One region of the Caballeronia sp. INML1 genome, then DNA from elsewhere that is predicted to be linked to it. Evidence: riboswitches for the same ligand, from Rfam matches in the RefSeq annotation. Region 1 holds a riboswitch; each other region holds the start of a gene.

Region 1 (8,098 bases):
ACGAGAATATCGCCAGCCTTGATCTTGTCGGCGAGGATCGCGTCCATCGCGCTTTGCTCGTCGTTGAATACGCGCGCGGGGCCGGTGATGACCGGATTCTTCAGGCCCGTGATCTTCGCCACCGCGCCGTCCTCCGCGAGATTACCGCGCAGGATCGCCAGATGCCCTTCCTTGTAAAGCGCCTGTTCGATCGGGAAGATGACCTTCTGATCCGCACGCGGTTTGCCCGGCACGTCCTTCAGTTCTTCGGCGATCGTGCGCCCCGTGATCGTCATGCAGTCGCCGTGCAGAAGGCCTGCGTCGAGCAGGATCCTCAGCACTTGCGGGATGCCGCCGGCCTTGTGCAGATCGGTGGCGACGTACTGGCCCGACGGCTTCAGATCGCAGATGACCGGCACTTTCTTGCGCATGCGCTCGAAGTCGTCGATGCTCCATTCCACTTCCGCGGCATGTGCGATCGCCAGATAGTGCAGCACGGCGTTGGTCGAGCCGCCCGTCGCCATGATCAGCGCGACTGCGTTTTCGATCGACTTCTTCGTGATGATGTCGCGCGGCTTCAAATCCTTCTTCACCGCCTCGACGAGCACGCGCGCCGATTCCGCGGCTGAGTCGACCTTCTCCTGGTCGGGATTCGCCATCGTTGACGAGTACATCAGCGACATGCCGAGCGCCTCGAACGACGAGCTCATCGTGTTCGCCGTGTACATTCCGCCGCACGAGCCGGTCGTCGGGCACGCGTTTTTTTCGACGCCCTTGAAGTCCTCTTCCGACATGCGGCCCGCCGTGAATTCGCCGACCGCCTCGAACGACGACACGATCGTAAGATCCTTGCCCTTCCAGTTGCCGGGGCGGATCGTGCCACCGTACACGTAGATCGACGGCACGTTCATGCGCGCCATGCCGATCATGCCGCCCGGCATGTTCTTGTCGCAACCGCCGATCACGACGACGCCGTCCATCCACTGGCCCTGCACCGCGGTTTCGACGCAGTCCGCGATCACCTCGCGCGACACGAGCGAGTACTTCATGCCTTCGGTGCCCATCGACATGCCGTCGGAGATCGTCGGCGTGCCGAAAATCTGCGGGTTCGCATCCGACTTTTTGATCGATTCGACGGCGGCATCCGCGAGGCGCTGCAGGCCCGCGTTGCACGGCGTGATGGTCGAGTGCCCGTTCGCGACGCCGATCATCGGCTTGTCGAAGTCTTCTTCCTTGTAGCCGAGCGCGTAATACATCGAACGATTGGGCGAACGCGCGACGCCCTGGGTGATGTGCTTCGAGCGACGATTGAAGGCCATGATGTGCTCCGTGAGGGGACGTTTTTGCTCTAGTGCAGCAAGCATGCAACCCCTGCGATGTGTCTGTCCAATATATTATTCAGGGCTTATTAGGTCGCAAAGAATATCAATGGAGCAGAGAAACCCGCCCATCGAACTGCGTCTGTTGCGCTACTTCGTAACGGTCGCCGAAGAGATGCACTTCGGTCGCGCCGCCGCGCGTCTCGCGATGACGCAGCCGCCGCTCTCGCAGGCGATCCGCGCGCTGGAAGACGCGCTCGGCGTCGCGCTTTTCGTGCGCACGAAACGGACCGTGGAGCTGACGCCCGTCGGCAAGGACCTGCTGCCGGAAGTCCGCCGCCTGCTTGCAAGCGCCGATGCGCTGCGTCCGCTCGCGCAATCGCTCGCGCGCGGCGAGGCGGGCGTGCTGTCACTCGCGTTCGTCTCCACCGCCGATTACGGCCTTTTGCCGGCGCTGCTGCGCGAGTTCGGCGCGCGCTATCCCGGCGTGCGGCTGCAACTCACCGAGGCGACGAGCGACGTGCAGATCGAGGAACTCGTCGCCGGGCGCATCGACGCGGGCCTGGTAATTCCGCCGCTGCCGCCGCGCCATGCCACGTCGCTCTCGTATGTGTCCGTAGCGCGCGAGCCGCTCGTCATTGCGATGTCCGCCGATGCTGCGCAGGACCTGGGGCAGGGCGCCGACGAATGGGCCGATACGCCCGTCGATCTGCACGATCTCGCCGCCGCGCCGCTCGTCGTCTTTCCGAGGCGTCTCGCGCCGGGTTTGTATGACATCATCATGGGCTGCTACGGCGCGGCCGGCCTCACGCCGCGCATCGGCCAGGAGGCGATCCAGATGCAGACCATCGTGAGCCTCGTGTCCGCCGGCATGGGCGTGGCGCTCGTGCCGCATTCGCTGCGTCATCTGCGGCGCACGGGTGTCGTGTATCGTCCTCTGCGCCCGCTGAACGCGTCGGCGATGCTCGTCGAAACCGGCCTCGTCTGGCGCGCGGCTGAAGTGAGCCCGGTGCTCGCGGGGTTCATCGAGATCGTTCGTTCGCGGGCCGAAACTGCGGGTTCGGTATGATTCGCCCTTGTAGTTCGCTCAAGCTCCCACATCAGAATGCTCATACATCCCAATTTCGATCCCGTCGCGATTCATCTCGGACCGCTCGCCGTGCGCTGGTACGGCCTTATGTATCTGGTGGCGTTCATATCGGCCATCGTCATCGGCCGGCTGCGTCTGCGCCTGCCTTACGTGGCGGCGCAGGGCTGGACCGCCAAGGACATCGACGACATGCTGTTTTATGGCGTCCTCGGCACGATCCTCGGCGGGCGCATCGGCTACGTGATCTTCTACAAGGCGAGCTATTACGCGGCGCATCCGCTCGACATCTTCAAGGTGTGGGAAGGCGGGATGTCGTTTCACGGCGGCTTTCTCGGCGTGACGCTCGCGATGGTGCTGTTCGCGTATCACCGCAAGCGCACCTGGCTGCAGGTAACGGATTTCGTCGCGCCGATGGTGCCGCTCGGTCTTGCGGCGGGGCGTCTCGGCAACTTCATCAATGGCGAGTTGTGGGGCCGCGTGACGAGCCCGAACGCGCCGTGGGCGATGCTCTTCCAGAGCTCGACGAACGACGACGCGATCTGGCTTGCGAAGAATCCGCAACTCGACGCGCAATACCATCTCACGGAAATCTTCCAGCGCTATCACATGCTGCCGCGTCATCCGTCGCAACTGTACGAGATCGCGCTCGAAGGACTCGTGCTGTTCATCGTGATCTGGACGTTTTCGCGCAAGCAGCGTCCCGTCGGCGCGATCTCCGCGCTGTTTCTGATCGGTTATGGACTGGCGCGCTTCACTGTGGAATTCGCGCGTGAGCCGGACGACTATCTCGGCCTTCTCGCGCTCGGCCTCTCGATGGGCCAATGGCTCTCGCTGCCGATGATCATCGTGGGCGTGCTGGTGATGGTGTGGGCGTACAAGCGCAATCTGCGCCTGCCGCCCGAATCCGCGAAAGCCTGAGCTTTGCGGGGCAGCACGCCCCGCATCGTTCAACGCCCCATCTGCACCGAACCGGAGACGTCGACGGTCACTGTCGTCGTGCCGGCTTCCATCGCGATGGGGGCGGCCATCTTCGCATCGGCGCTCATCGCGCGCGATTGCATCATCATGACCGGGCGCGGCTGAACGCCGCTATGTCCGACGTTCACTTCCCGAATCGTGTAATTGCTGTAGCCGAACCCTTGCGCGGCGGCTTGCGCCTGCTTGCGGAACGAATCGATGGCTTGCGTGACGAGCTTCTGCTCGGCCGCGCGCTGCGCCTCGGGCGACAGCGAGAACGCGACGCTGCCTACCTGCATCGACGAGCTCATCTTGCCCGCGAGCTTCGACGCCGCCGCGAAGTCATGCGATTCGAGCACGACTTCCGTGCGGCCTCGCCATGCGGAGATCTTGCCGTCACGGTCCGTTGCCGGATACACGGTGAATGAGCCGCTCTTCGCGGTCACGCCGTCGACGCCCCTCGCTTCGCGCAAGGCGGCCTCGGCGCGCTGATTGAGCGTACTGGTGAGAGACGAGGGATCGGCCGCTTCCTGCTCGTAGAAGAGCGTGATGTTGACGACATCCTGCGGCACTTGCGCGCTTGCCTGTGCCGAAAGAGAAAGCACGCCTGAAGGCTGCGGCTGCGTGATGACCGTTTGCGCGGCGGCCGTTTGGGAAAGCGTGAACGCTGCGCCCGACATCGCGAGGAGCGCGAGCGCGGCAGCGGTTTTCTTGTTGATCATCGAAGGACTCCGAACGCGGGATATCGCGTGATTCGCGACGGGATTTAGGCGCGGCCTTCGTGTCGTAAGTTCCTTGTTAGACGAGTTGTTCGGTAATAAATCGCCACTGCGCTTCTGTTACCGGCGTGATCGACAGGCGATTGCCGCGCGCGAGCACCTGCATGTCCGCGAGCGCCTCATGCTCGCGCAACGTGGCGAGAGAAATGAGCGGCGTCTTCTTCACGAACTCGACATCGACGAGCATCCAGCGCGGCGTTTCCTGCGTGGACTTGGGATCGTAGTAATCGCTCTTCGGATCGAACTGAGTGGGATCGGGATACGCCGTCGAGCACACTTTCGCGATGCCCGCGATGCCAGGCTCCGGACAACTCGAATGATAGAAAAGCACACCGTCGCCGAGCTGCATCTGATCGCGCATGAAGTTGCGCGCCTGATAGTTGCGCACGCCCGTCCACGGCAAGGTTTTATTCGGCGCGTGCGCGAGGTGATCGATGCTCGCTTCGTCCGGTTCGGACTTCATCAGCCAGTAGCGCATGATGGTTCGCTATGCGGAAATCGTCGATGCAAATGAAAACGGCATCGGAAAAACCGATGCCGTTTCTTGAATGGGTCCCCGCCACGGCCGCTAGGCCGGCATCCTGAACCTGGGTTCAAGATTGGTCGCGGTAAGCAACACTTCGGGTACATCGGACTAGCGACGCGCGCGCCCGTGCTGCAAGGTTCCGCAACCGTGCCAATGTAGCATTGGTTCAAGGAATATATGACCTTGGCGAACCAGGCAGGGAACCGTCACTCTACACCAATCGTTTGCCTTATGCAGCCTCTCGGGAGCAAATCGGCAGTTTCTTTTTTCGATTGATATTGCGTGCTGATTGACTCAGCGCGCAGACGTCTCACTGCGCTTCATACTGCGCAATGACCGCGCCCAGTTGTTCGTTCATCGAATGCATCGTGCGGCGGATTTCCTCGGCGGGGAAGGCCTCGCCGTGACGCACGCTGTCCTGCAGCTTAAGCAATTCCGACGCCAGCGAAAGCGCTGCCATCACCGCGATGCGATCCGTGCCGCGCACGCTGCTCGCATTACGCACCTTGTTCATCTCGGCATCGACGCGCGCGACGGCTTCGCGCAATGCGCCTTCCGTTTCCGGCGAGCACGCGAGGCGATACGGCTGCCCGAGAATGGATACTTCGATCTGCGTGGTCGTCATGCCTTCTCTCCTTGATGATGCTCGCCGTGCAATTCCGCTTCCTGTGCTTCCCGGGAATCGGCGTCGAGGAGATCGAGTTGATTGTCGGATTCGGCATGTTGCGCGGACTTCGCGCGGGGCAGCTTTTCGAGAATGGCGTTGAGGCGTACTTGCGCGTCGTCGATTTTCGCGGAGAGCGAGTCGCGTTCGGATTGCAGCGTATCGCGCTCTTCACGCACTTGCGCAAGTTCGGCCTGCACGTTCGCATAGTCGGCGCGCAGTTGTTCGAGTTGTTCTTGCAGCGCCTGACGCGCCTGATTGTGGCGCTCGCTGATCTGGATCAGCCGGCCGATATTTCCTGACAGTGATTCGAGTTCGTTGAGCATGTGCTGCGTCCTCTAAAGACCTCGCATTTTAGCGCGGTTCAACGGAGCTTCCGATAATTGTCTCGTTTCGAGACGTAACAGCATGCGATCTCGCGCTTAATCCTTCGAATCAAGCGCATGTCGCCATGCATTCGTGTGCAGAAAAGGCGAGCGCTGGTCATCGCTCGTGGGGACAGGCCGGCCGATTCTCGTTCGATTCGTCATGTGCCGCGCTACTCTGTCCGTGCCGTTTTCTTGACGGCCCCAACCCGCGCTCCTACACTTGCCGCACTTTTTGGTGCTCGCATTCGCGGATCTCGCGGATGCAGTCAAACGGGAAACAGGGAGCGAAGTCTCCGAAGTCCGACCGGGACCCACCCGGGATGAGCCAACCTGTGCTGCCCCCGCAACGGTAAGCGACCGCAACGCAAGTTGCAAGTCGTCTCATGCGCGTTTTTGCAGCGCAAACGTGTGGATTTTCATCACACCGGGTTTGTTATTCGAATCCACTGCAAGAAACGTGTCGACGCCACTGCGCACGATGCGCGGGAAGGCGAGACGATCCGTCGTCAGCCCGGATACCGGCCAGAGTTCGACGCATCGGCGCTCAATGCGCAAGTGCGTTCGTCGCGCATCGTCCTCGCGGGGAGCGGGGTCGCGCTCATGCGAAACGGAACTTCACTCATGGTATTGCCACAGGCCGCGCTCAAGAACGGCCCCACTCGTCATGTCGCGCTCGTTGCAGCGGTCTTCGGCTCGGCGCTCCCCGGCGCGGCGCACGCCGCCGACGGCGCCTCGCAAACGCTTGCCCCAGTCGTCGTCACCGCGACGCGCGCGCCGCAGCCGCTCGCCGAATCGATCCCGCAGACATCGGCGTTCGATGAACAGGACATCGCCGATGCCAACGCCGACGATGCGCTCGGCCTCGTCGCGCTCGCGCCCGGCGTGCAGGTCACGCGCAACGGCGGACCGGGCGCGAATTCGGGCGTCTACATACGCGGCGCGGCGTCGTCGCAATCGCTCGTTCTGATCGATGGCGTGCGCGTCGAATCGGTGTCGCTCGGCGCGGCGCAGCTATCGCAATTGATGCTCGATGAGATCGGGCGCGTCGAGGTCGTGAACGGCAATGTATCGGCGTTGTACGGCTCGAATGCGATTGGCGGGGTCGTGCAGATCTTCACCAGGGAAGGCGAGCCGCATCCGCCGCGCTTCGCTTTCGAGGCCGAGTACGGCAGCTATCACACGCAGCGTCAATCGGCGGGCGTGAACGGCGCGCTCGACAAGGACGGCCGCACGACCTTCAGCCTGAACGTGTCACGCGAAAAGACCGATGGATTCTCGTCGATCGATCCGGCGATCGCGCCCGGCGCGAATCCTAACGCGAACGGCTATCTGAACGAGAGCGTCGCGGCGACGCTGCGCCACCGGTTCAGCGACAAGTGGGATGCGGGCGTGCGCTTCATGCAATCGAACGGCATCGACAGTTTCGACGATGCCTACGGCCAGCCATCCGACATCAACGAAGCGCACGATCGCGTGCGTTCGGCGTCGGTGTTCGCGAATGGCAGGATCACCGACAACTGGACCACGCACTTCACGGTCGCGCAGGGGCAGGATCGCGCGAATATCGAGCAGAACGGCGTCTATACGAGCCGCTTCGACTCGGAGAATCGGCAATACACGTGGCAGAACGATTTCAGGATCACCGATGCGCACACGCTGTTGTCCGGTTACGAGCATCTCGATCAGACGCTCGATTCCGACCAGTTCACGGCGCCCGATCGTCACGTGAATTCGGTGTTCGCGGGCTACGTGGGGCACATCGGCGCGAACGATTTGCAGGCGAATCTGCGGCACGATCAGTATTCCGATTTCGGCGGCGCGAACAGCTACTATCTGGGCTACGCATATCACTTCGATGCGCACTGGAAGGCGAGCGCGAGCTATGCGGCTTCGTTTCGCGCGCCGAGCTTCGACGACCTCTACTATCCGTTCAGCGGCAATCCGTCGATCCAGCCGGAGCGCAGCCATTCGGTCGAGGCGGCGTTGCAGTACGCATCGAATGCGCTCGGCGTGATGCGCGTGACGCTGTTCCAGACGCGCTATTCGAATCTGATCGACTATGTTTCCGACGGCGGGTTCTACTATGTCGCGCAGAACGTCGGGCGCGCGAAAGTGCAGGGCATCGAGGGATCGTGGGCGGGACATGTCGGCGCAACCGACGTGCGCGCGGGCGTCACGTTCCAGAATCCCGTCGACGAGACGAATCACGAGGATCTGACGCGGCGCGCGCGGCATTTCGCGACGCTCACGGTGCATCGCACGATCGCGCGCTGGCGCGTCGGCGGCGAGTGGATCATGAGCGGAGAGCGCCACGATTACGATTCGACGCTCGCGGGTTACGGCATCGTGAATCTTTCGGCGCGCTATGACGTCTCGAAGTCGTGGTACGTCACAGCGCGCATCGACAACCTGTTCG
Region 2 (8,098 bases), on a different contig from region 1:
GACGCCCTTTTCCCGCAGATATTTCCCCTCGCGCACGCCGAGCGCGAAACGCCGCCGGAAAGCCGATTTCGCGAGCGCGTCGAACACGGTGTCGAGGTCGCGCATGGCGTGATCAGTCCTTCGCGTAGAGCGTCGAATCCGCGAAGCCGTCGGCGGCCAGCACGCGGCCGACGAGAATCATCGCCGTGCGCTCCACGCCCGCCGCACGTACTTTCGACGCAATCTCCGCGAGCGTTCCTTCGATGCGCGTCTCGTCCGGCCAGCTCGCGCGAAACACGACCGCCACCGGACAATCCGCGCCGTAGTGCGGCACCAGGTCCGCGACGATGCGCTCGATATGCCGCACGCCGAGATGGATCGCGAGGGTCGCGCGATGACGTGCGAGATCCGCGAGACTTTCCCCTTCCGGCATCGACGTTTTCGTCGCGTAGCGCGTGAGGATCACGGTCTGCGAGATGCCCGGCAACGTCAGTTCCCGCTTCAGCGCCGCCGCCGATGCCGCCGTCGCCGTCACGCCCGGCACGACTTCGTAGGGAATCGCGAGCGCGTCGAGCCGGCGGATCTGCTCGCCGATCGCGCCGTAGAGCGACGGATCGCCGGAATGCACGCGCGCCACGTCCTGCCCGTTCGCGTGCGCGTCCTGCAACAGCGCGACGATGGCGTCGAGGTCGAGCTCGGCCGTGTCGATGCACTTCGCCGCGCGATGCCCGTCGAGCACGTCCTTCGGCACGAGCGAGCCGGCATAGAGAATCACGGGACACGTGCGGATGAGCCGCTGTCCCTTGACGGTGATGAGTTCGGGATCGCCCGGCCCCGCGCCGATGAAATAGATCGTCATGTTTCCGATGTGTCGATTGAGTCGAGCCAGCGCAGCAGCGCGTCGCGCGCGCTCGCGGCGTCGTCGAACGTTCTGTGCGCGTCCGGCAGCGACGGCCGCGTGAGCATCACGACCGGCAAGCCGCGTTCGCGCGCGACGGCGAGCTTCGCTTCGGTCGCGCGGCCGCCGCTGTTCTTGCTGACGACCACATCGACGCCCGCCGCGTCGAACAGCGCGCGCTCGCCTTCGAGATCGAACGGGCCGCGCGCGTCGATGATCTTCGCGCGTTCGTTGCCCGGATGCGCTTCGAGACAGCGGACCGTCCAGCGCTGCGACGCGGGAATTTCATGCAGATGCGCGAGCGCCTCGCGCCCGAGCGTGAAAAGCGGCCGTTGAAATGCCGCGATACGCGCCACGATTTCGCGCCAGTCGGCGGCATCGCGCCAGTCGTCGCCCGGCTGCGGCTGCCACGCGGGACGTCGCACCGCCCAGAGCGGCACGTCCGCGAGCGCACAGGCGGCGTGCGCGTGACGGCTCATCTGCGCGGCATACGGATGCGTCGCATCGACGACGAGCGCGATGTTCTCCGCGCGCAGATAGCGGGCAAGTCCGTCGATGCCGCCGAAGCCGCCGACGCGCACCGTGCACGTCAGGTCGCCCGGCACGCGCCCGAGGCCCGCGAGACTGTAGACATGCGCGGCGGGCAGTTCGCGCGCGATGGCGAGCGCGTCGCCGGTGCCGCCGAGCAGCAGCACGCGCTTCGAGTTTCCCGGCATTTCCTTACGCATGACTCGTCACGGCTTGCTCGCATGCAACAGCGTGATCGGCAGCGCCTGACGCCACGTATCGAAGCTGCCGAGCGGCTCCGCCTGCGCGACACCGATGCGCGTCAGCTCGCCGCCATGCCGCCCGCGCCATTCGACGAGCGCCGCCTCGCTTTGCAGCGTCACTGCATTGGCGACGAGCCGCCCGCCCTGACGCAGGCGCGCCCAGCACGCATCGAGCACGCCCGGCACCGTCAATCCCCCGCCGATGAATACGGCGTCAGGCGCGGGCAGGCCGTCGAGCGCGTCGGGCGCCTCGCCCTTCACGAGCTGCAGCGCGGGCACGCCGAGCGCGTCGCGGTTGTGCTCGATGAGACGCTGCCGGCTTTCGTTCGCTTCGATCGCAATCGCGCGGCACGCGCCATGCGCGCGCATCCATTCGATACCGATCGAGCCGCAACCCGCGCCGACATCCCACAAGAGTTCGCCCGGTTGCGGCGCGAGGCGCGCGAGCGTCACGGCACGCACGTCGCGCTTCGTGAGCTGGCCGTCGTGACGATAAGCGTCGTCGGGCAGGCCCGGCGTGAGCGGCGGACCCGCGTGCCCGGCGTGCGTGCGGCATTCGATCGCGACGAGATTGAGCGCGGCGACGAGGGGCTCGCGCCAGTCGTCGGCACGTTCGTCGATGCGGCGCTCCTCGTCCCCGCCCAGATGCTCGAAGACGGTCATGCGGCTCGCGCCGAAGCCATGCGCGGTCAGGAGCGCGGCCACGGCGGCGGGCGTCGCGCCGTCGGCGCTCAGCACGAGCAGACGCACGCCGCGATGCAGGCTCGCGAGCAGCGACGCGACCGGCCGCCCGACAAGCGATACGCACACGGCATCCTGCAGCGCCCAGTGCAAACGCGCCGCCGCGAACGACAGCGACGACGGCGCGGGAATGACGCGCATTTCGCCGTTGGCGACTTCACGCGCGAGCGTCGCGCCGACGCCAAAGCACATCGGATCGCCGCTCGCGAGCACGCATATGCGGGTCTTGCCGTCGCCGCGTCCGGCGAGCACGGCGTCGAGTGAAAAGGGTTTAGGCCACGGCACACGGCTCGCGGCAATGCGCGCCGGCAGCAACGCGAGATGGCGCTCGCCGCCGTGAATCGACTGGGCGTCGAGCAGCGCGCGGCGCGCGACGCGGGACAGGCCGTGCCAGCCATCTTCGCCGATCCCTACCACGGTCAGCCAGTTCGACATGCGCGGCCTCCTTCATGCGATTTGGAATGCGCTTCGGGCGGCGGCCCTGAAGCGCCTGGATGGTCGATAAAAGCGGGCATAATACAGGTCCGTCGGTGCCCGGAGTCGAAGAGACCCAGGGCCTAAGAGGGAACACAGAAAACTGTGGCTGCCCCCGCAATTGTACGCAGCGAGTCCGCGCTCCACTGCCACTGGTTTCTACCGGGAAGGCCGGCGCGAATGAAGACCTGCCAGCCAAGAGACCTGCCGACTCACCGCATTCGCGCGACGCCGACCGGGCGGGGTGTACCGGTTCGCTCATGACGCGCGAAGCCCAACGGGTCACGCTTTTGACTTCATTCGACCGCTCATCGCTCACGACCGCGCCGCGCGCTTTTGCGTGCCCGGGCCTGATGCGCATCGTGCCCGCGCGGGACGGCGGCCTCGCGCGCCTGCGACTGGCGGGCGGCGTGTCGAGCGCGCACGCGGCGCGGGCCGTTGCGCGGGCGGCGCGCGAATGCGGCTCCGGCGTGATCGAGGTGACCAATCGCGCGAATCTGCAGTTGCGCGGCATCCGCGACGACGCCCACGCCGCGCTGATCGACATTGCGCTCGAGGCGGGCCTCGGCCCCTCGACGGCCGGCGCCGACGACATCCGCAACGTGATGCTCAGTCCGCTCGCGAGCGACGACACGCGCGCGCTCGCCGATCGGATCATCGACGCGATGCAGGCCGACGCATCGCTTCATGCGCTCTCGCCCAAGTTCGCGCTGCAACTCGATGCCGGCGAGCGCCTCGCGATGCTCGATCATCCACACGACCTGTGGCTTTGCGCAATCGACGATGGCGCGCGCTTCGCGTTCGGCTTCGCGGGCACGATGCGGCAGCGTCCGTCCGGCGCGATTCATCGCAGCGATGTGGTGACGTTCGTGTCGGGCGTGCTGCGCAGGTTTCTCGCGCTGGCCACGCCAGAAGAGCATCGTATGCGCGATCTGCTCGCGCGTATCGGCGTCGCGCGCTTTCTCGAAGCATTCGATGTCGATGCAGCCGTTCAGAACTGGCGACGCGGACCCGCCGATGCATCGCTGCGCCTCGGCGCCCACGCGGAGCCGTTTCGCGCGACGTGGTACGCAGGCGCGCAAACACCCCTCGGACGCCTCGACGCGACCACGCTCGAAGCCCTCGCCGATATCGCCGACACGCAAGCCGAAGGCCGCCTGACGATGACGCCGTGGCAAAGCGTGCTGATACCCGGCATCGCTGCGCATGACGCGCATGACGTACTGCAGCGCCTTCACGCGCTCGGCCTTGCGATCGACCCGCGCGAACCGCTCGCGCGCCTCATCGCGTGCGCGGGCTCCGAAGGCTGCGCGAAAAGCCGCGCCGACACCAAAGCGGACGCGCATCGCCTCGCTTCGCTTCTGCCTTCGGATGAAGGCGAAGTGCATCTGAGCGGCTGCGAGCGTTCGTGCGCGGCGGCGCATCCGGTCCCGGTGACGCTCTATGCAGTCGCGCCGGGGCGCTATGACCTACATCGCGGCGCACGAACCGTTGCGCACGATCTGACCATCGAAGAGGCGGCCGGACGGCTCGCCCGGAGCCATGCCGATGCCTGACTACATCCGCGACGGAGCGGAGATTTATCGCCAGTCCTTTGCGACGATCCGCGCCGAAGCCGACCTCGCCGCCATTCCCGCCGATCTTGAAAAGCTCGCGGTGCGCCTGATCCATGCGTGCGGCATGGTCGATATCGTGAGCGATCTGCGCTTCTCTTGCGGTGCGGGCATCGCCGGCCGACGCGCGCTCGCAACCGGCGCGCCGATCCTGTGCGATGCGCGCATGGTCGCCGAAGGCATCACGCGCGCGCGGCTTCCCGCCGATAACCGTGTCGTCTGCACGTTGAGCGATCCATCGGTTCCCGAACGCGCCCGCGCGATGAACAACACGCGCTCGGCCGCCGCGCTCGAGTTGTGGCGGCCGCATCTCGAAGGCGCGATCGTGGCGATCGGCAATGCGCCCACCGCGCTCTTTCATCTGCTCGACATGCTCGATGCCGGCGCACCGAAACCCGCGCTCATCCTGGGCTTTCCGGTCGGTTTCATCGGCGCGGCGGAATCCAAGGCGATGCTCGCCGCCGATAGCCGCGGCGTGCCCTTCGTCGCCCTGCTCGGCCGCCGCGGCGGCAGCGCGATGGCGGCAGCGGCGGCGAACGCACTTGCTTCGGAGGCCGAATGATGCGCGGGCATCTCTTTGGATTGGGCGTCGGCCCGGGCGATCCCGAGCTGATCACGCTGAAGGCGCTGCGCTTGCTCAAGTCAGCTCCCGTAGTCGCTTATTTCGTCGCGAAGGGCAAGAAGGGCAATGCGTTCGGCATCATCGAATCGCATCTCGACGATACGCAGACGCGGCTGCCGCTCGTCTATCCGGTGACGACCGAGGCGCTCGAACCGCCGCTCTGCTACGAGACGATCATCAGCGCGTTCTACGACGAAGCCGCGCTCACGATCTCCGGTCATCTCGAAGCCGGGCGCGATGTCGCGGTGATCTGCGAAGGCGATCCGTTCTTCTACGGCTCGTACATGTATCTGCACGACCGTCTCGCCGGACGCTTCGATGCGCATGTGGTGCCCGGCGTATGCTCGATGCTCGGCGGCGTCGCGGTGCTGGGCGTGCCGCTCGTGTATCGCAACCAGAGTCTCTCGGTGCTGTCGGGCGTGTTGCCGGAAGACGATCTGAAGCGCCGTCTCGAAGCGGCGGACGCGGCCGTCATCATGAAGCTCGGCCGCAACTTCGAGAAGGTGCGGCGCGTTCTCAGCGAGCTCGGACTCGATGAACGCGCGCTATACGTCGAGCGCGCGACGATGGCCAATCAACGCATCGTGCCGCTCGATGAAGTCGATCCGATGGCGTCGCCGTATTTCTCGCTGCTCGTCGTGCCGGGGAAGAAATGGCGCGCGTGAGCTCTTCCATGCCGATGGCGATCGTCGTGCTCGGTGCGGGGGCGCTCGACACGGCGCGGCGCATTCAGGCGAAATTCCAGCAATCGCGCGTGCATGGCCTCGCCCGCCGCGTGAACGCGGACATCGCGTATGACGACTTCGGGGCGCACGTGCGCGCGCTGTATGCATCGGGCACGCCGGTCGTCGCGCTGTGCTCGGCGGGCATCGTGATTCGCGCGCTCGCGTCATCTCTTGCCGACAAGGGCGCCGAACCACCCGTGCTCGCCGTTGCACAGGATGGCAGCGCGGTCGTCCCGCTGCTCGGCGGCATGAGCGGCGTGAACGTGCTGGCGCGCGAAATCGGCACTGCGCTCGGTGTCGCGCCCGCGATCACGACGAGCGGCGAACTGCGCTTCGGTCAATGTCTGCTCGCGCCGCCCGAAGGTTACGCCCTCGCGGATATCGAGCAAGGCAAGCGCTTCGTGTCCGGTCTGCTCGCGGGCGACGCCACGCGCATCGAAGGCCACGCGCCCTGGCTCGACGATGCCGACCTGCCCCGCGCCGACCATGCGCGTTTTGCCGTGCGCATCACGCCCTTCGCTGCGCACGATGATGACAATCTCGTGATCCATCCGCGTTGCGTGCTCGCGTGGATCGGGCATGTATCGCCCGATGACGATGTCGCTGAACGCATGCGTGCGGTCATGCGCGCGCAGGGACTATCGCCGCTTGCGCTCGCGGCCCTGGCAGCGCCTGTGCGTTACATGACGACGCGATCACTGGAAGACGCCGCGCATGCCTTGAATGTGCCCCTGCGCTTTTGCGATGCCGCGCCATTCGACGCCGGCGATGCGCCGCGCATCGCATTGCACGTAAGCGATGCGCCCATCGACGCGCAATCGATCGGGCGTGCGCGCGGCACGCTGACCGTGATCGGACTCGGCCCCGGCAGCGCGGAACTGATGACGCCGGCCGCACGCGCCGCGCTCGTCGCAGCGCAAGACGTGCTCGGCTACGAAACCTATGTGCGCATGGCTGGTCCTTTCCGTGACGATCAGCGCGTGCACATGACCGACAACCGCGAGGAACTGCAACGCGCGCGTCACGCCTTCGAACTGGCGAGCGAGGGACGGCGCGTGGTCGTGGTGTCATCGGGCGATCCGGGCGTCTTCGCGATGGCCGCCGCCGTGCTCGAAGCACTGGACGAAGGCCACGCGGCGCATCCCGAATGGAGCGCGGTGAAACTCGCCATCGTGCCGGGCGTGTCGGCATCGCTCGCGACCGCCGCGCGTGCAGGCGCGCCGCTGGGCCACGATTTCTGCGTGCTGTCGCTGTCGGATAACCTGAAGCCGTGGAGCGTGATCGAGAAACGCATCGCGCATGCGGGCGAAGCCGATCTCGTGATGGCGTTCTATAACCCGCTGTCGAAAGCGCGGCCGTGGCAATTCGATCGTGCGATCGGCATCGTGAAGCGTTATCGCGATCCGCACACGCCCGTCGTGCTGGGAAGAGACATCGGACGCCCGGCTGAAGCGTTGCGCGTCGTCACGCTTGGCGAACTGAAAAGCGAACTCGTCGATATGCGGACGATGGTGATCGTCGGTTCATCGACCACGCGTGTAGTCGGTGATTGGGTCTATACGCCGCGATGGTATGAGTAATCATCGCCTTCGCTCAGCGCATCGGCGGTGATGTATCGTGCGCCCCAGTCATGCGCGAGTGCCTTGCCGCGTCCGGCTGGAATCGAACCCTCTTCGAAATCGACGACGACGATCTCATCCGCCGACGCCGGCGCCTGCGGCTTTTCATTCGTGCGCCCGTCGGTCAGCACCCACAACCAGCGCCGTTGCGACGGTCTTTGTCTTGCCGCGCGTTCGAGCACCGTGGCGGCGCTCGCCAACCCGAGCGTAAGCGGCGTGCCGCCACCGCCGCCGATCGGCGCGACCCAGCGTTCATTGAACCAATGCGCCACGCCCGGCTGCCGACGCACTTCGGCACGCCCGCCGCCGAAGCACACGAGCGCGATCTTCGCGCGCTCGCGATAGGCCCGATCGAACAACGCAACGAGCATGCCTTTCGCGCGCGCAAGCCGCTCGCCCGCGAGCATCGAGCCGGAGCAATCGAGGAGAAAGCAATGCAGCACCGCGCCCTCGCCCTGCGTGCGTCGATAGCGAAGATGCCGCGCCTCGAAACGCATCGACCGCTTCGCGCGCAACGTGGACAGCCAGTCGATCGACGCGCTCGCGTCACCCTCGCGCCCAGCGTAGCGGCCTTTCGTGCGCGATTCGTTCCATCGAGGGCGACGCCCTGCGTCGAGGGCATCCGCGTCTCGCCTTCGATGGATCAGGCTTTTTTTG
Region 3 (6,723 bases), on a different contig from region 1:
CCGCCGTGGTCTTGCCCTTGCCGTTGCCGGTATTCACGATCAGCAGGCCTTTTTCATGATCGGCGGCGGCCTGCTTTTTCTCGTGACCTTCCTTGCGACGCTGGGTCATGCGCAGATGCGATTCGGTATCGGTTTTCACATCGACTCCATTCGAATGGGGTTGCAGCGGGTCTTTGCATGACGAAAGACGGCCGTATCGTACATCAGCAGCGGCCGCGTTTTCGGCTTAATTCTGCGCTAACAGACGGTGGGCATCATGCAGTCACGCAATCACCGACTTCAGGAGCAAGGAAATGGACGCGCTCTATCTCTATCTGGAACTCGTGGCGCTGGCCGTTCTCGTCTGGCTTTGCCGCGATAAGTTCAAGCCACCCGTTGCAAAGCCGCTCGCCGAAACGGCGCGCCCGCGCACCACGGCCAAACCGGTGTTCATGTTCCGTTCGCATCGGGTTCATGCGCCATTGCGACCGCGACAGTTACGCCGCAACCGATCGTCTTTGGCACGATGAGCGTGTGCGCGTTGCCTGCAAGCAGCGCGCATGGCTCGCATACGCCATCGACGTTCATATGTTTCGCCGCGTGATGTGACATCGCCGTGCGAGGCGTGCGCGCGATCTCATCGGCGGTATAAAAGCGCAGCGGCAGGCCATGACGTGCGCAGAAAGCGAGCAAGCCCGCTTCGTTTCGCTTCGCATCGATGCTCGCGACGATCGCGATGTCGCCGAATTCGAGCGTGCCCAGCGCGACGCGCACCGCATGTTCGATCGCATCGGCGCTCGTGTCGCGCCTGCAGCCGATGCCGACGGCGAGCCGCATGATTGCAGGCACATTCATGCGAACGATCGAAGATTTCATGGTGAATGACGAGAGTGCGCTGCGTGGGCCGACATTATGACACCGCGCGAGCGGCGTCATTTCTTGACGCTCGCGCGCGCCGGGCCTAGACTTTCACGCAGTTTTGGTGCTCGCGCGCGGATTCTCTCGTGCGCAGTTAAACGGGAAGCAGGACACGTTCCTTTCGACCGATCGAGCGGACGTCAACCTGCGCTGCCCCCGCAACGGTAAGCGATTCCCCGCGCGCGCGATGTTTTCATCGCACGATCGGGAAGCCGGCTTCGAGGCCACTGCGCGTAGTAACGCGCGGGAAGGCGAAGCGGCGCGGTCGTCAGCCCGGATACCGGCCAGACTTTCACGGAGGATCGCTGTCGCGGGGATGCGGCGCGGCCCATGTTCATTCAAGCGTGTGCTTTCCTTTTTCATGCCGCAGCGTTGCCACGCATCGCGCGACACGAAGCGCACGCATACGAAGCCACGGAGCTACGATGCAAACCCGCAAGATCCCCGTCACGGTCGTGACCGGCTTTCTCGGCAGCGGCAAGACCACACTGATGCGCCATATCCTGTCCAACGCGAAAGGAAAGCGCATCGCGGTCATCGTCAACGAGTTCGGCGAGCTCGGCATCGACGGGGAAATCCTGAAGGGTTGCGGCATCGGCTGCGACGACGAAGCCGGCTCAAAAGACCGCAATCTGTATGAACTCGCAAATGGTTGCCTGTGCTGCACCGTGCAGGAAGAGTTCTATCCGGTGATGGAGCAGCTCGTCGAGCGGCGCGATGGCATCGATCACGTGCTGATCGAAACATCGGGTCTTGCGTTGCCGAAGCCGCTCGTGCAGGCGTTCAACTGGCCGTCGATCAAGAACGCGTTCACGGTCGATGCGGTCGTCACCGTGGTCGATGGCCCCGCTGCCGCAAGCGGCCAGTTCGCGTCGAACCCCGTCGCCGTCGATGCGCAGCGCAAGGCCGATCCGAATCTCGATCACGAATCGCCGTTGCATGAGTTGTTCGAAGATCAGCTTTCGTCGGCGGATCTCGTCATCGTGAACAAGACCGACCTCATGGACGAGGCAGCGCTGCACAAAGTCGAAGCGCTCGTGCGCCCCGAGATCCCGCCCGAAGTGAAGATCGTGCCCGCGCAAATGGGCAGGCTCGACGTGCATACGCTGCTCGGCCTCGGAGCTGCATCGGAAGAAACGATCCATCTGCGGCACGATCATCACGGCTCGCCCGACGAAGAAGGCCATGCCGATCATCATCATGACGCGTTCGATTCGGTCGTCGTTCATGGCAGGGTCGAATCCCGCGAGCAGGCCATCGCGGCGTTGCACACGCTCGTCGAGCATCACACGATCTATCGCGTGAAGGGTTTCGCGGCATTGCCGGGCGCGGCGATGCGGCTCGTCGTGCAGGGCGTAGGACGTCGTTTCGACAGCTATTTCGATCGCCGGTGGCAAGCCGATGAAGCGAAGACGCAAAGCCGCTTCGTGCTGATCGGCGAAGACCTCGATCGCGACGCGCTGCAACGTGCCTTCGACGCGGCGCTCGCAAGCGCCTCCGTGCAGGCGTAACAGCCATGCATCTGCTTCGCACGACACCGGGAGGCTTCGTCGACGATGCGCAAGGCGTCATGCGCATCGAGCAGACACGTGCGCCGATCGTGGTGCTCAGTTCCGCCGACACGACGCTTGCGTTGCTCGCGAGCGTCTTTCCGCGACTCGAAGCGGGCTTTCCCGACGTGCGGCTCGCGAATCAATCGTTTTTACGCCAGCCGGCATCGGTCGATTTCTATGTCGACGACGTGTTGCGTCACGCGAGGGTCGTGATCGTCGATCACCTCGGCGGCGAATCGTATTGGCCCTATGGCATCGAGCGGCTCGTCGCGCTCGCGAAGCAAGAGCAACAGATGCTCGCTATGTTTTCAGGCGATCTCACGGAGGATCCGAATCTCATCGGCAAGAGCACGGCGGATGCGGAGTTTTGCCGCGAGCTGTCGCGCTATCTACGCGAAGGCGGCGCGCGCAATGCGGAAGAATTCCTGCGCTCGATTGCGCATCGCGCGTTCGGTTTCGGGCGCGAACCGCAACCGCCGAGGCCGCTGCCCGCGGTCGCGATCTATCATCCCGAACGCGATACCGCCGCCATCGAAGACTGGCAGGCACGATGGACAGAAGGCGCACCCGTCGCCGCGATCCTGTTCTATCGCGCGCACTTGCAGTCGGGCAATACCGCCGTGTTCGATGCGCTCATCGAAGCGCTCGAGAAAGAAGGCATGAATCCGCTGCCGATCGCAATTTCATCGCTGAAGGAAAGCGTGAGCCGCGAAGTCGTCGAACGTTTATGCGCGGAGCATCGCGCATCGCTCGTGTTGAATACGACGGCCTTCGCCGCGAGCGTGATCGGGCAAGACGAAACGTTCGAAGTCGCGGGCGATGCGCCTGTGCTCCAGGTCATCCTGAGCGGCGGCAATCGCGACGACTGGCAAAAGGACAATCACGGCCTGAACTCGCGCGACGTCGCGATGCATGTGGCGCTGCCCGAAGTCGATGGCCGCATCATCACGCGCGCGATCAGTTTCAAGGGACTCGCTTATTACTGCAAGCATACGCAGGTGGACGTGGTGCGCTATCAGGCCGATGCGGAACGCGTGCGCTTCGTCGCCGAACTGAGCCGCCGCTGGTGCAGGCTGCGCCAGACGCCGAACGCGCAGAAGCGCATCGCGCTCGTGCTCGCGAACTATCCGGCAAGCGAAGGGCGCATCGGCAACGGCGTGGGACTCGACACGCCCGCATCGACCATCGGCATTCTGTCGATGCTCGCGCGCGAAGGCTATCGCGTGGGCGACATTCCAGAGACTGGCGATGCGCTCATCGCCGCGCTGACCGAAGGCGTCACGAACGATCCCATCGTGCGCGACTTGCGGCCCGCGCTGCAAAGTCTTTCGGTCGATGAATATCTCGATGCGTACCGCACGCTGCCCGCCGATGCGCGCGCCGCGCTGGAAAAGACCTGGGGCGCGCCCGAAGACGACCCTACGGTGAGACGCGGCCGCTTCATGATCTCGGGCTATCGTTGCGGCGAAGTCTTCGTGGGGATTCAGCCTTCGCGTTCGCGCGAACGCAACGATTACGCGAGCTATCACGACGCCGAACTCGTTCCGCCGCATTCGTATCTCGCGTTCTATTTCTGGTTGCGTCTGCGCTTTCAGGTGGATGCGCTCGTGCATGTCGGCAAGCATGGCAATCTCGAATGGCTGCCGGGCAAGAGCATCGCGTTGTCGTCGTCGTGCTGGCCCGATGCGATCCTCGGACCGATGCCGCATCTTTATCCGTTCATCGTGAACGATCCGGGCGAAGGCAGTCAGGCGAAGCGCCGCGCGCAGGCCGTAATTATCGATCATCTGATGCCGCCGCTCACGCGCGCCGAGAACTACGGGCCGTTGCAGGATCTGGAGCGTCAGGTCGACGAATACTACGAAGCGCTGATGGTCGATGCGCGCCGCGCGAAGCTGTTGCGCAAGTCGATCCTCGCGACCATCGTCGAGAACAGGTTGCACGAAGAACTTGGCCTCGATGCGCCACGCGACGTCACGAGCGAAGACGCCTTGCTCACGCGCGCCGATGCGTATCTGTGCGAGTTGAAGGAAGCGCAGATTCGCGACGGGCTGCACGTGTTCGGCGTATCGCCGCAAGGCGTGCAGCGCCGCGACACGTTGCTCGCGCTCGGCCGCTTTCCGATCGGCGATGGACAGGGCGCGAACGCGAGCCTCATCACGGCGATCGCGCGCGATCTGCAACTGCCCGATCACTTCGATCCGCTCGACGCCGACTGGGCGGCGCCGTGGAGCGGGCCGCGCCCGCGCGCGCTCGTCGAAGTGAACGATGCGCCGTGGCGTCATCAGGGCGATACGCGCGAACGCCTCGAATCGTTAGCGACGCAACTATTGTCAACTGACGATGCCGCCGCGCCCGGTTCGCATACATCGCTCGTGCTCGAACGCTTGCGCGGCGACGTGCTCGCACGCCTCGACGCATGCGGCCCGCAAGAGCTTTTGCAACTCAAGCGCGGCCTCGAGGGGCGTTTCGTGCCGCCGGGTCCGAGCGGTTCGCCATCGCGCGGCAGGCCCGATGTCCTGCCCACGGGCCGCAACTTCTATTCCGTCGATACACGCGCATTGCCGACGCAAGCGGCCTGGTCGCTCGGGCTCAAGTCGGCGAACGCGCTGGTCGAGCGTCATGTGCAGGATCACGGCGATTTTCCGCGCGCGATCGGCTTGTCGGTGTGGGGCACGGCAACGATGCGCACCGGCGGCGACGATATCGCGCAGGCGTTCGCGCTGATTGGCGTGCGGCCGAAATGGGCGGCGGGCAGCCATCGTGTGACCGACTTCGAGGTTCTGCCGATATCGATCTTCAACCGGCCGCGCATCGACGTGACGCTGCGCGTATCGGGCTTTTTCCGCGATGCGTTCGCGAACCTCATCCATCTCTTCGATGCCGCCGTGCAGGCCGTAGCCGAGCTCGACGACGAGACCGACGACGTCAACCCGATCCGCGCGCGCATCCTGCGCGAACGCGACGAATTGATCGCACGCGGCATCGAAGGCAAGGAAGCGCGGCGGCGCGCGGGCTGGCGCGTTTTCAGCACGAAGCCGGGGGCCTATGGCGCGGGTTTGCAGGAACTGATCGACGCAAGACAATGGCAATCCGACGCGGATCTTTCCGCGGCTTATCAAAGCACGGGCGGTTACGCGTATTCGCAGACGGGCGATGGCGTCGAAGCGCGCGCGACCTTCGGCACGCGGCTTTCGACGCTCGATGTCGTCCTGCAGAATCAGGACAACCGCGAACACGATCTGCTCGACTCGAACGACTATCATCAGTTTCAGGGCGGCATGGTCGCGGCCGTGCGTTATTTATCGGGCTTGCAGCCGCAGGCGTATAACGCGGATCACAGCAATCCCGCCGCGCCGCGCGTGCGCACATTGAACGAAGAGATCGCGCGGGTGGTGCGTTCGCGCGTCGTCAATCCGAAGTGGATCGATGGCGTGAAGCGGCATGGCTACAAGGGCGCATCCGAACTCGCCGCAACCGTCGATTATCTTTTCGGCTACGACGCCACCGCGCGCGTCGTGTCGGATCATCAATACGCGCTCGTCACCGACGCCTATGTGAACGACGCCGACACGCGCGACTTCATCACGCGACACAATCCGCACGCGCTGCAATCGATCTGCGAGCGCCTGCTCGAAGCGATGCAACGCGGCCTGTGGCAGGAACCCGCCGGCTACCGCGAGCAGATAGAACGGCATCTGCTCGATGTCGAACAAAGCATCGAGGGCCGACACAATTGAACCCGCTCACTTTTCCCTTCACCGCGTTAGTCGCACAAGCGCCCTTGCAGCAAGCGCTTTTGCTTGCGGCAGTCGATCCCTCGATCGGCGGCGTGCTCGTCAGCGGGCCGCGCGGCACGGCAAAATCCACGGCGGCGCGCGCACTCGCGGAACTGTTGCCCGAGGGAAAGCTCGTGACCTTGCCGCTCGGCGCAAGCGAAGAGCAGTTGATCGGCACGCTCGACATTCAAAGCGCATTGCGTGACGGCGGCGTGAAGTTTTCGCCCGGCCTGCTCGCGAAGGCGCATCTCGGCGTGCTGTATGTCGATGAAGTGAATCTTCTGCCGAATCCGCTCGTCGATCAGTTGCTCGATGTCGCGGCGAGCGGCGTCAACATCGTCGAACGCGATGGCATTTCGCACCGGCATGACGCGCGCTTCGTGCTGATCGGCACGATGAATCCGGAAGAGGGCGAGTTGCGCCCGCAACTGCTGGATCGTTTTGGTCTGGCTGTGGAGATGAGCAATTGCTTCGATGCGCTCGTGCGGCAGCGC
Region 4 (8,098 bases), on a different contig from region 1:
GCGGAACGCATCGCGGCGGAAGTGCTGCCGCGCGGGATCAAGTTCGAATGGACCGATCTCACGTATCAGCAGATCCTCGCGGGCAATGCGGCACTGTGGGTGTTCCCGATCAGCGTGCTGCTCGTGTTCCTCGTGCTTGCCGCGTTGTACGAAAGCCTGACGCTGCCGCTCGCGGTGATCATGATCGTGCCGATGAGCATTCTGTCGGCGCTGCTCGGCGTATGGCTCACCGATGGCGACAACAACATCTTCACGCAGATCGGCTTGATGGTGCTGGTGGGCTTGTCGGCGAAGAACGCGATCCTGATCGTCGAGTTTGCACGCGAGCTGGAGATGCAGGGCCGCTCGATCGTGCAGGCCGCGATCGAAGCGAGCCGCCTGCGTCTGCGCCCGATTCTGATGACGTCCATCGCGTTCATCATGGGCGTGGTGCCGCTCGTGCTCTCGACGGGCGCGGGTTCGGAGATGCGTCACGCAATGGGCGTCGCGGTGTTCTTCGGCATGCTGGGTGTGACGCTCTTCGGTCTGATGCTGACGCCGGTGTTCTACGTGATCCTGCGCAAGCTGTCCCGCACCGAGCATGTGACGGACAAGCACGGCTCGCATCCGCAGATGCGCGGTATCGGTGCCTCCTACGAGGCGCAATGAGGTCGATGATGAATAAGCTACATGTGTTATCGAGTCTGATGGCTTCGCTGTTGCTGGTGGCGGGCTGCTCGCTCGCGCCCACTTACGAGAAGCCGGACGTGAATGCGCCGTCCGCGTACAAGGAAACGCCGCAAAAGCCGCTCGATGCATCGGAAGCGGGCACCTGGAAGACCGCGCAGCCTTCGGAAGAGATGATGCGCGGCGAATGGTGGACGATCTTCGACGACGCCGCGCTCAACGATCTGGAGAAGCAGGCGCAGGACGCGAACCAGAACCTGAAGGCGGCAGCGGCGCGCGTGAAGGAAGCGCGCGCGATCAACCAGACGGCCCGCGCGGGCCTCTTTCCGACGCTCGACGCGGGTTTCGGCCCGACGCGCGAGAAGCTCTCGCCGGCATCGCAGTTCCTGCCGGCCGATGGCAACGTGCCCGCGCAGACGTTGTGGCGCGCGCAGGCGAGTGCGTCGTATGAAGTGGATCTGTTCGGCCGCGTATCGAACTCGGTGCAGGCCGCGAATGCGGACACGCAGCAGAGCGAGGCCTTGTTCCGCTCCGTGCAATTGGCGTTGCAGGCGGACGTCGCGCAGAACTACTTCAATCTGCGCGAGCTCGATGCCGAGACGGATGTCTTCACGCGCACCGTGCAGTTGCGCGAGGAAGCGCTGAAGCTCGTGCAACGCCGCTACACCGAAGGCGATATCAGCGAGCTCGATGTTGCGCGGGCGAAGTCGGAACTGGCGACGGCGCGCTCGGATGCGATGACGGTGCAACGTCTGCGCGCGGCATCGGAACATAGTCTCGCCGTGCTGCTCGGCAAGGCGCCCGCCGAGTTCTCTATAGCCGCGAACCCGCTCAAGCCGGTCACGGTGCGCGTGCCGCCGGGGCTGCCCTCGGCGCTGCTCGAACGTCGGCCGGATATCGCATCGGCGGAACGCGCGATGGCGGCGGCGAACGCGCGCATCGGCGTGGCGAAGGCGGCGTTCTTCCCGTCGCTGACGCTCACGGGCTCGGGCGGCTTCGAATCCGCGACGCTCGGCGATCTCTTCAAGTGGTCGAGCCGCACGTTCCTGCTCGGGCCGTTCGCGGGCACGGCGCTGAACATCCCGATCTTCGATGGCGGCCGGCGCAAGGGCAATCTCGCGAATGCGCGCGCCATTTATGAAGAGGATGTCGCGAGCTATCGTCAACAGGTGCTCGTTGCGTTCCGCGAGGTGGAGGACAACCTTTCCGATCTGCGCATCCTCGAAGACCAGACAGCGACACAGGACGATGCCGTGAAAGCATCGGTGCGTGCCGCGCAGCTTTCGCGCACGCAGTACACCGAAGGCGCGGTGAACTACCTCGACGTGATCGATGCGGAGCGTACCGTGCTGCAGACGCAGCGCGCGTCGGTCCAGCTGCGTGGGACACAGGCGGTATCGACGGTGAATCTGATCCGCGCACTGGGCGGCGGCTGGGGCGATGCAAAGCCCGCGCCGGTGCCCGAACCGAGTCTCGCTCAGAAGTGACGTGAATATGGCCCCGCATTGCGCGGGGCCAATTCGTTAGTGTTCGCTGAAAAGAAGGATCGGAGAGACGCAGTGGATTGTTCGTCTCCCGGAACATATGTCTTCACCTGGGCGGCGTTTATCCGCGAGGCTCCATTCCTTAGAATTCTGATCATGGGATAGGGAGCCGATGATGAAAGACTTGATCGCAAGACAACTGTATCAGCCGGCGGTGGTGCTGCCACTGCTACTGTTGACGCGCCTGATGGTCACGCTCGACTTCAATCTCGCGCAGGTCATGTTCGTGATGGTGCTCAAGGGTTCGCAGCACGCATATCAGTTCGCGCTGCGTCACACCGTGGCGCGTCAGCGCGGTAATGTCGCCGTGAAGCGCGTTCCCTGCAGCAACTGCTGCTGACGCGAGCCGTATCATCGAACGTCAATACACCTCAGGAACGTACATTTCATCCGGCACGGGTTGCCGCAGATAATCGGGATTGAATACGCGCTCGGGCAGCTTGATCGGCTCATGCTCGATCTCGTGATACGGCACCTGGCTCAACAGGTGATGAATGCAGTTCAGGCGCGCACGCTTCTTGTCGACGGCCTGCACGACCCACCACGGCGCTTCGGGAATGTGCGTGCGCTGGAGCATGACTTCCTTCGCGACCGTGTACGCTTCCCAGCGGCGTCGGCTCTCCAGATCCATCGGGCTCAGCTTCCACTGCTTGAGCGGGTCTTCGATACGCGCCTCGAAGCGCACTTCCTGTTCGTCGTCGGTGATCGAGAACCAGTACTTGATGATCTGGATGCCGCTGCGCACCAGCATCTTCTCGAACTCGGGAACCGAGCGGAAAAACTCCTCATATTCTTCGTCGGTGCAGAAGTTCATCACGCGCTCGACGCCCGCGCGGTTGTACCAGCTTCGGTCGAACAGCACGATCTCGCCCGCCGCGGGCAAGTGCGACACGTAACGCTGGAAATACCACTGCGTGCGCTCGCGATTATTCGGCGCAGGAAGCGCCGCCACGCGGCACACACGCGGATTCAGGCGCTGCGTGATGCGCTTGATCGCGCCGCCTTTGCCCGCCGCATCGCGTCCCTCGAACAGCACGACCAGACGATGCCCCTTGTTCACGACCCAGTCCTGCAGCTTCACGAGCTCGCCCTGCAGACGGAACAGCTCGCGGAAATAGGTTTTGCGCAAGCGCCGTTCTTCTTCCGAGAAGGTCGATTCGCCGTCCAGGAAGCGGTCGTCGACTTCCATCTCGAACTCTTCGTCGTAGCTGTCGATGATGTCGGCGTGGAAGCGGCGCTGTTTTTCCGTCTGATTCATGAAGGGCTCCGTGGGCGTTCCTGGGCTGCCGCCGTCGCGTTTGACCGGTCGCGGCGCGGGCCGGGCGATTATGACGGTATTCGATGGCATTCATACGACAACGGTCGATTCAAACATTGTAGAAAGCCGCGCGTGCGGCCTCAAATCCGGCGCACGGCTTTGTGACACGGCGCCGCGCGCCGTTAGAATGTTCCGGCATTTCGATGGCATGCCAATGGCATTGTCGACCTCATCTCAACATCTACCGCGAGCGAACACGATGACCGCAACGATCCAGAGTTTCGACGAAGCCCAAACCGCGCGCCTCGTGCCTTATGACCGGCTCGTGGACACGCTCGCCGCAACGATGCTCGACTACGCGGCGGGCCGCATCGTGAGTCCGGAGCGCATGGTCGTGCCGATCGAGGGCGGCGTCATGCTGTCGATGCCCGCGAGCGCCGCCGATATCGCGATGCACAAGCTCGTCAATGTATGCGCCGGCAATGGCGCACGCGGCTTGCCGACGATCCACGGTCAGGTCACCGCGTACGACGCCACGACGGGCGTGCCGCAATTCATGCTCGACGGTCCCACCGTGACGGGGCGGCGCACGGCGTCCGTGTCGATGCTCGCGATCCGCGCCCTTCACGTCGTCGCGCCGCGCGAGGTGCTCGTGATCGGCACGGGCAAGCAGGCTGCGTATCACGTCGAGGCGCTCGCCGCCGTTTATCCGGATGCGCGCATTCGCGTACAGGGCTCCCGTCCTGAACGCGCACGCGATTTTTGCGCCGCGCATGCGTCGGCTTCGGGCAATCTCGCCGTGCTCGAAGACACCACGATTCCCGATTCGGTCGATGTCGTCATCGCCGCCACCACGAGCAAGACGCCCGTCTACACGATGCCCGCGCGTGCGGGGCGGCTCGTGATCGGCGTGGGCGCCTTTACCGCCGATGCCGCAGAGATCGCCGCCGCGACCGTCCACGCGAGCGAGCTTTATGTCGATGACCTCGCGGGCGCGCGTCACGAAGCGGGCGACTTCATTCTCGCGGGCGTCGACTGGAACGCGGTGCATGCGCTCGCCGAAGCGCTCGCCGCTCCGAAAAAGGCCGAGCGGCCCGTCGTGTTCAAATCGGTCGGCTGTGCGGCGTGGGATCTCGCGACCTGTCGCGTGGCGCGGGCGGTTTTGTCGGAGGAAAGCTCGCAGGTGCGATAGACCGCACGAGGGAAATGCTGCTTGGAACGCGACTTGCTAATTGTTTGTCTATTGAAAAGAGGGGCGACAGCGTCCCGAGACTAACGGCGCGCAATGTGCGCCACAGCAATCAAGCCAGCGAACTGACCCATGACAAGTCGATATGACAGCAAATGGCACCCGTGGATTCCGGCGCAAGGTGACGGGCGCGAAAGCGCTAAAGGGAAGCGCCCGGCGGCTCCCCAGGCGAGCGCCGCGCCGCCCGCGGGCTACTTCATCTCCGTGCTGGAGCTTGCGACAGGCGAAAAGCTCGGCAACGACGAGCGTCTGCGCGCCGTGGCCATGCTCGAATCGCAGTTCGGCGAGGGCCGGCCGCGCACGCTGAAAGAAGCGGTGCGCATCTGCGCCGCAGCGATCGATTCGTCGACGTTGCAGCGCATGGCACGCGGCGCAAAGGCCTGACGAGAGTTCGCTGAACGCGCGTTTTTTCACATCAGTGTAAAACGCGCGTGCTCACGGAAAAGCGCCCGGTCGTTCGAGGGCACGCTCGGAGCGCTTATTTGACGGTCTGAATCACTTCGAAGCCTTCGAATTCGGGGTGGCCGAGATAGAGTTGGCGCGTCTCGCCGCCGGCGTTGCGATGCGCGGCGCGAAACGCGTCGGATCGTGTCCAATTCTCGAAGGCCGCCTGGTTCGCCCAGATCGTATGACTCGAATAGAGGACGTGGTCGTCCTTGACCGGTCCTTTGAGCAGATGAAACTCGACGAACCCCGGCACATCCTTGAGATGCGTGTCGCGGCTGCTCCAGAGGCGTTCGAAGTCGGCTTCGGCGCCGGGCACGATCTTGAAGCGGTTCATGGCGATATACATGTCGAAGCGTTTCCTTCTCGTCAGGTCAAAAACATAAGAATCAGCTACGCCCCAGTTCCACGAGCGTCGTGAAACCGCCGAAGAACATGCGCTGCGGATCGAATGGCGGATCGCCGGATTCCATCATCGCCTTGAGCCGCGGGTCTTCCATCACCTTCGCGTTGACGCTGTCGCGCTGCTCGCGCGACGCGTAGACGAATACGAGAACGCCACGGTCTCGCCTTCCTTCATTTGCACGCTCTGCGGAAACGACGTGAGCTTGCCGGGCTTGACGTCGTCGGCGATGGTCTCCACGAACTGCAGTGCGCCATGCTCGAGCCAGATCTTGCCGGCGGCCTCGGCCATGGTGCGGTAGGCGTCGATCTTGTCGATCGGCACGGGTACGACGAATCCATCCACGTAATGCGGCATCTGAGTCTCCTGAATCGGTTCGAGAGCGGACCGCGCGTGCGATGCGCTGCTCGTTTGAGCGATGTGTCAGCAACGAAGTTCAGGCCGCTTCATGCGGCGATTCGGCGGTCCATGCGTCGGCGGGCGAGGCGCGTTTGAGCACCGTCGATGAAAGCGGCGCGAAATTCATTCCGTACACGGACTGGAGCGGCATGCCGAGCATATGCGCGAGCGCCACTTTGACGACGATCGCATGCGTGACCACGATGCAGCGCTCGCGCGCATTCAGGCGATCGACGAATGCAAGCCCCTGCGCGACGCGCGCTGCGAGCATGGCAACGCTCTCGCCGCCGTGTCCGCGCGCTTCTGGATCCGCAAGCCACGCGGCGACCTGCTCGGGCTCGCGCTCGGCTGTCTCGCGTATCGAGTGCCCGCGCCAGCGGCCATAGTCGATATCGTCGAACGCGGGCGCGATTTCGAAAGCATCGGCGATCCATTGCGCGGTCTGGCGCGCTACGCGCGCCGGGCTCGCGATCACGCGTGTATCCCGCACGGAGCGCGGCCCCACCCGCAGCGGCGCGAGTTGAATGCGTGCATCATGCTCGGCATGATCGTCGCCTCCGGGAAAGTGGCCGGTTTTCATCGCGCGCGTAGCGGCGTGGCACAACAGAATGAGTTCCAAGGGAGTCGCCGGGCGAATCGGAATCGTTTTACTTTGCCGCCGATCATCATAGAATGGCAAGCTTGCAGTGCGAGGAAGCCGGTGCAAATCCGGCACGGTCGCGCCACTGTATGCGTTCGTCAGCGTGAAAGCGTTGCGCCGCGAGTCAGACCCCGCTGCATGCTCTTCGTCAATCGGGACGCGCTTTTCCCTGGAGAACCACCATGAATGCTTCCAACACGCCGGCCTTTTCCGCTCCGGTTTCCCCGTCGCTCGACGCACCCGTGCCCCTTCCGGTGCGCGAAGTGCTCCCGTGGGCCGTTTTCATCGGCCTTCTTCTGTTGATCGCAATCTATTTCGTCGGCGCGGAGCAGGGCGCGACGTCGATCTTCTCGGGCATGTACGTCCACGAGTTCGTTCACGATGGCCGGCATCTGCTCGGCTTTCCGTGCCACTGAGGACGCGTCATGATTCGCACTTTGCTGATACGCGGCATGATCGCGGGGCTGATCGCGGGCCTGATCGGCTTCGGTTTCGCTCGTGCGTTCGGGGAGCCGTCGGTGGCGCGCGCCATCGCGTTCGAGCAACATCACGAGCAGGCGCACGACCATGAGCATGCCGATGCCGCGAGAGGCGCCGCGCATTCGCACGATCACGGCGACGAAGAACTCGTCTCCCGCGATACGCAAGCGGGTCTCGGCCTCCTGACGGGCGTTGCGGTGTTCGGCACCGCATTGGGCGGTCTCTTCTCGCTCGTGTTCGCGTTTGCTTATGGGCGCCTCGGCGCGTTGCACGCGCGCGGCACGTCGGCGCTTCTGGCGTTGTTCGGCTTCGTGAGCGTCGCCATCGTGCCGTTCCTCAAGTACCCGCCGAATCCGCCGGCGGTCGGCAATCCCGACACCATCGGGCCGCGCACGGCGCTCTTCTTCGGCATGGTGGCCATTTCCATCGCGGCGGCCGTGTTCGCGCTGTGGCTCTGGCGGCGCATGGCGGCGCGACATGACGGCTGGAACGCGACGCTTATCGCCTCGGCCGCGTATCTCGTCGTGATCGTGGTGGCGCAGCTTGCACTGCCGCGCATCGACGAAGTGCCCGCCGATTTCTCCGCGTCGCTCTTGTGGAACTTCCGCCTGGCCGCGATCGGCATTCAGGCGCTGATCTGGACGACGCTCGGTCTCGTGTTCGGCGCACTCGCCGCACGTGAACTGGACCGGCCGGCTGTCAGGAGAATGGCGGCGGCTTGACGCTTCTTGCAGGCTCGATTGTCCGGCCCACGTTTCGATCGAAGCGTGGGCTTTCTATTTCGCGCTTGCCGCACGCCGTGCGAGCAACGCGTCGAATAAATCGAGCTTCGCGGCTTCGTCCATCGATTTGAAGGTCTTGATTTCTTCGCGGCTTCTGAAGCATCCAAGGCATAAGCCCGTTTCCGGATCGAGCTTGCAGACGTCGGTGCAGGGCGAGCCGATGGGTTCCTGCGTCTTTGCGCGCTCGATCGTGAATGCGAGATCGAGCGGCGTGCGAATGTCTTGCGTCGTCG

What was found. Region 1 has a riboswitch for cobalamin ahead of NCR38_RS03160 (TonB-dependent receptor domain-containing protein). Riboswitches for the same ligand answer to the same signal wherever they lie in the genome.
Region 2: it holds a riboswitch for cobalamin, as region 1 does, so the genes downstream of both, cobG (precorrin-3B synthase) here and NCR38_RS03160 (TonB-dependent receptor domain-containing protein) in region 1, are expected to answer to the same signal.
Region 3: it holds a riboswitch for cobalamin, as region 1 does, so the genes downstream of both, cobW (cobalamin biosynthesis protein CobW) here and NCR38_RS03160 (TonB-dependent receptor domain-containing protein) in region 1, are expected to answer to the same signal.
Region 4: it holds a riboswitch for cobalamin, as region 1 does, so the genes downstream of both, NCR38_RS18075 (CbtB-domain containing protein) here and NCR38_RS03160 (TonB-dependent receptor domain-containing protein) in region 1, are expected to answer to the same signal.

Annotation. Positions count from the first base shown of each region.
Region 1 is NZ_JALQDT010000008.1:6,250-14,347, forward strand. Features, by position in the region: gene ilvD (dihydroxy-acid dehydratase) at 1-1,298, opposite strand, end outside; gene NCR38_RS03125 (LysR family transcriptional regulator) at 1,408-2,367, shown strand; gene lgt (prolipoprotein diacylglyceryl transferase) at 2,404-3,306, shown strand; gene NCR38_RS03135 (SIMPL domain-containing protein) at 3,336-4,067, opposite strand; gene NCR38_RS03140 (EVE domain-containing protein) at 4,144-4,602, opposite strand; RNA gene ssrS (6S RNA) at 4,674-4,855, opposite strand; gene NCR38_RS03150 (cell division protein ZapA) at 4,961-5,275, opposite strand; gene NCR38_RS03155 (hypothetical protein) at 5,272-5,640, opposite strand; cobalamin riboswitch at 5,899-6,224, shown strand; gene NCR38_RS03160 (TonB-dependent receptor domain-containing protein) at 6,304-8,098, shown strand, end outside.
Region 2 is NZ_JALQDT010000051.1:397,532-405,629, forward strand. Features, by position in the region: gene NCR38_RS17990 (DUF4186 domain-containing protein) at 1-105, opposite strand, end outside; gene cobM (precorrin-4 C(11)-methyltransferase) at 113-838, opposite strand; gene NCR38_RS18000 (cobalt-precorrin-6A reductase) at 835-1,593, opposite strand; gene NCR38_RS18005 (bifunctional cobalt-precorrin-7 (C(5))-methyltransferase/cobalt-precorrin-6B (C(15))-methyltransferase) at 1,612-2,823, opposite strand; cobalamin riboswitch at 2,900-3,089, shown strand; gene cobG (precorrin-3B synthase) at 3,123-4,418, shown strand; gene NCR38_RS18015 (precorrin-8X methylmutase) at 4,411-5,037, shown strand; gene NCR38_RS18020 (precorrin-2 C(20)-methyltransferase) at 5,034-5,762, shown strand; gene cobJ (precorrin-3B C(17)-methyltransferase) at 5,750-7,402, shown strand; gene NCR38_RS18030 (VWA domain-containing protein) at 7,378-7,938, opposite strand; gene NCR38_RS18035 (ATP-binding protein) at 8,085-8,098, opposite strand, start outside.
Region 3 is NZ_JALQDT010000051.1:406,075-412,797, reverse strand. Features, by position in the region: gene cobO (cob(I)yrinic acid a,c-diamide adenosyltransferase) at 1-139, opposite strand, end outside; gene NCR38_RS18050 (cobalamin biosynthesis protein) at 430-834, opposite strand; cobalamin riboswitch at 943-1,201, shown strand; gene cobW (cobalamin biosynthesis protein CobW) at 1,323-2,408, shown strand; gene cobN (cobaltochelatase subunit CobN) at 2,414-6,190, shown strand; gene NCR38_RS18035 (ATP-binding protein) at 6,187-6,723, shown strand, end outside.
Region 4 is NZ_JALQDT010000051.1:414,566-422,663, reverse strand. Features, by position in the region: gene NCR38_RS18120 (efflux RND transporter permease subunit) at 1-648, shown strand, start outside; gene NCR38_RS18115 (efflux transporter outer membrane subunit) at 645-2,153, shown strand; gene NCR38_RS18110 (hypothetical protein) at 2,323-2,550, shown strand; gene ppk2 (polyphosphate kinase 2) at 2,572-3,468, opposite strand; gene lhpI (bifunctional Delta(1)-pyrroline-2-carboxylate/Delta(1)-piperideine-2-carboxylate reductase) at 3,728-4,660, shown strand; gene NCR38_RS18095 (hypothetical protein) at 4,790-5,101, shown strand; gene NCR38_RS18090 (antibiotic biosynthesis monooxygenase) at 5,196-5,510, opposite strand; partial or broken gene NCR38_RS18085 (DUF1428 domain-containing protein) at 5,551-5,921, opposite strand; gene NCR38_RS18080 (histidine phosphatase family protein) at 6,001-6,582, opposite strand; cobalamin riboswitch at 6,631-6,757, shown strand; gene NCR38_RS18075 (CbtB-domain containing protein) at 6,786-7,019, shown strand; gene NCR38_RS18070 (CbtA family protein) at 7,029-7,805, shown strand; gene NCR38_RS18065 (DUF1289 domain-containing protein) at 7,860-8,098, opposite strand, start outside.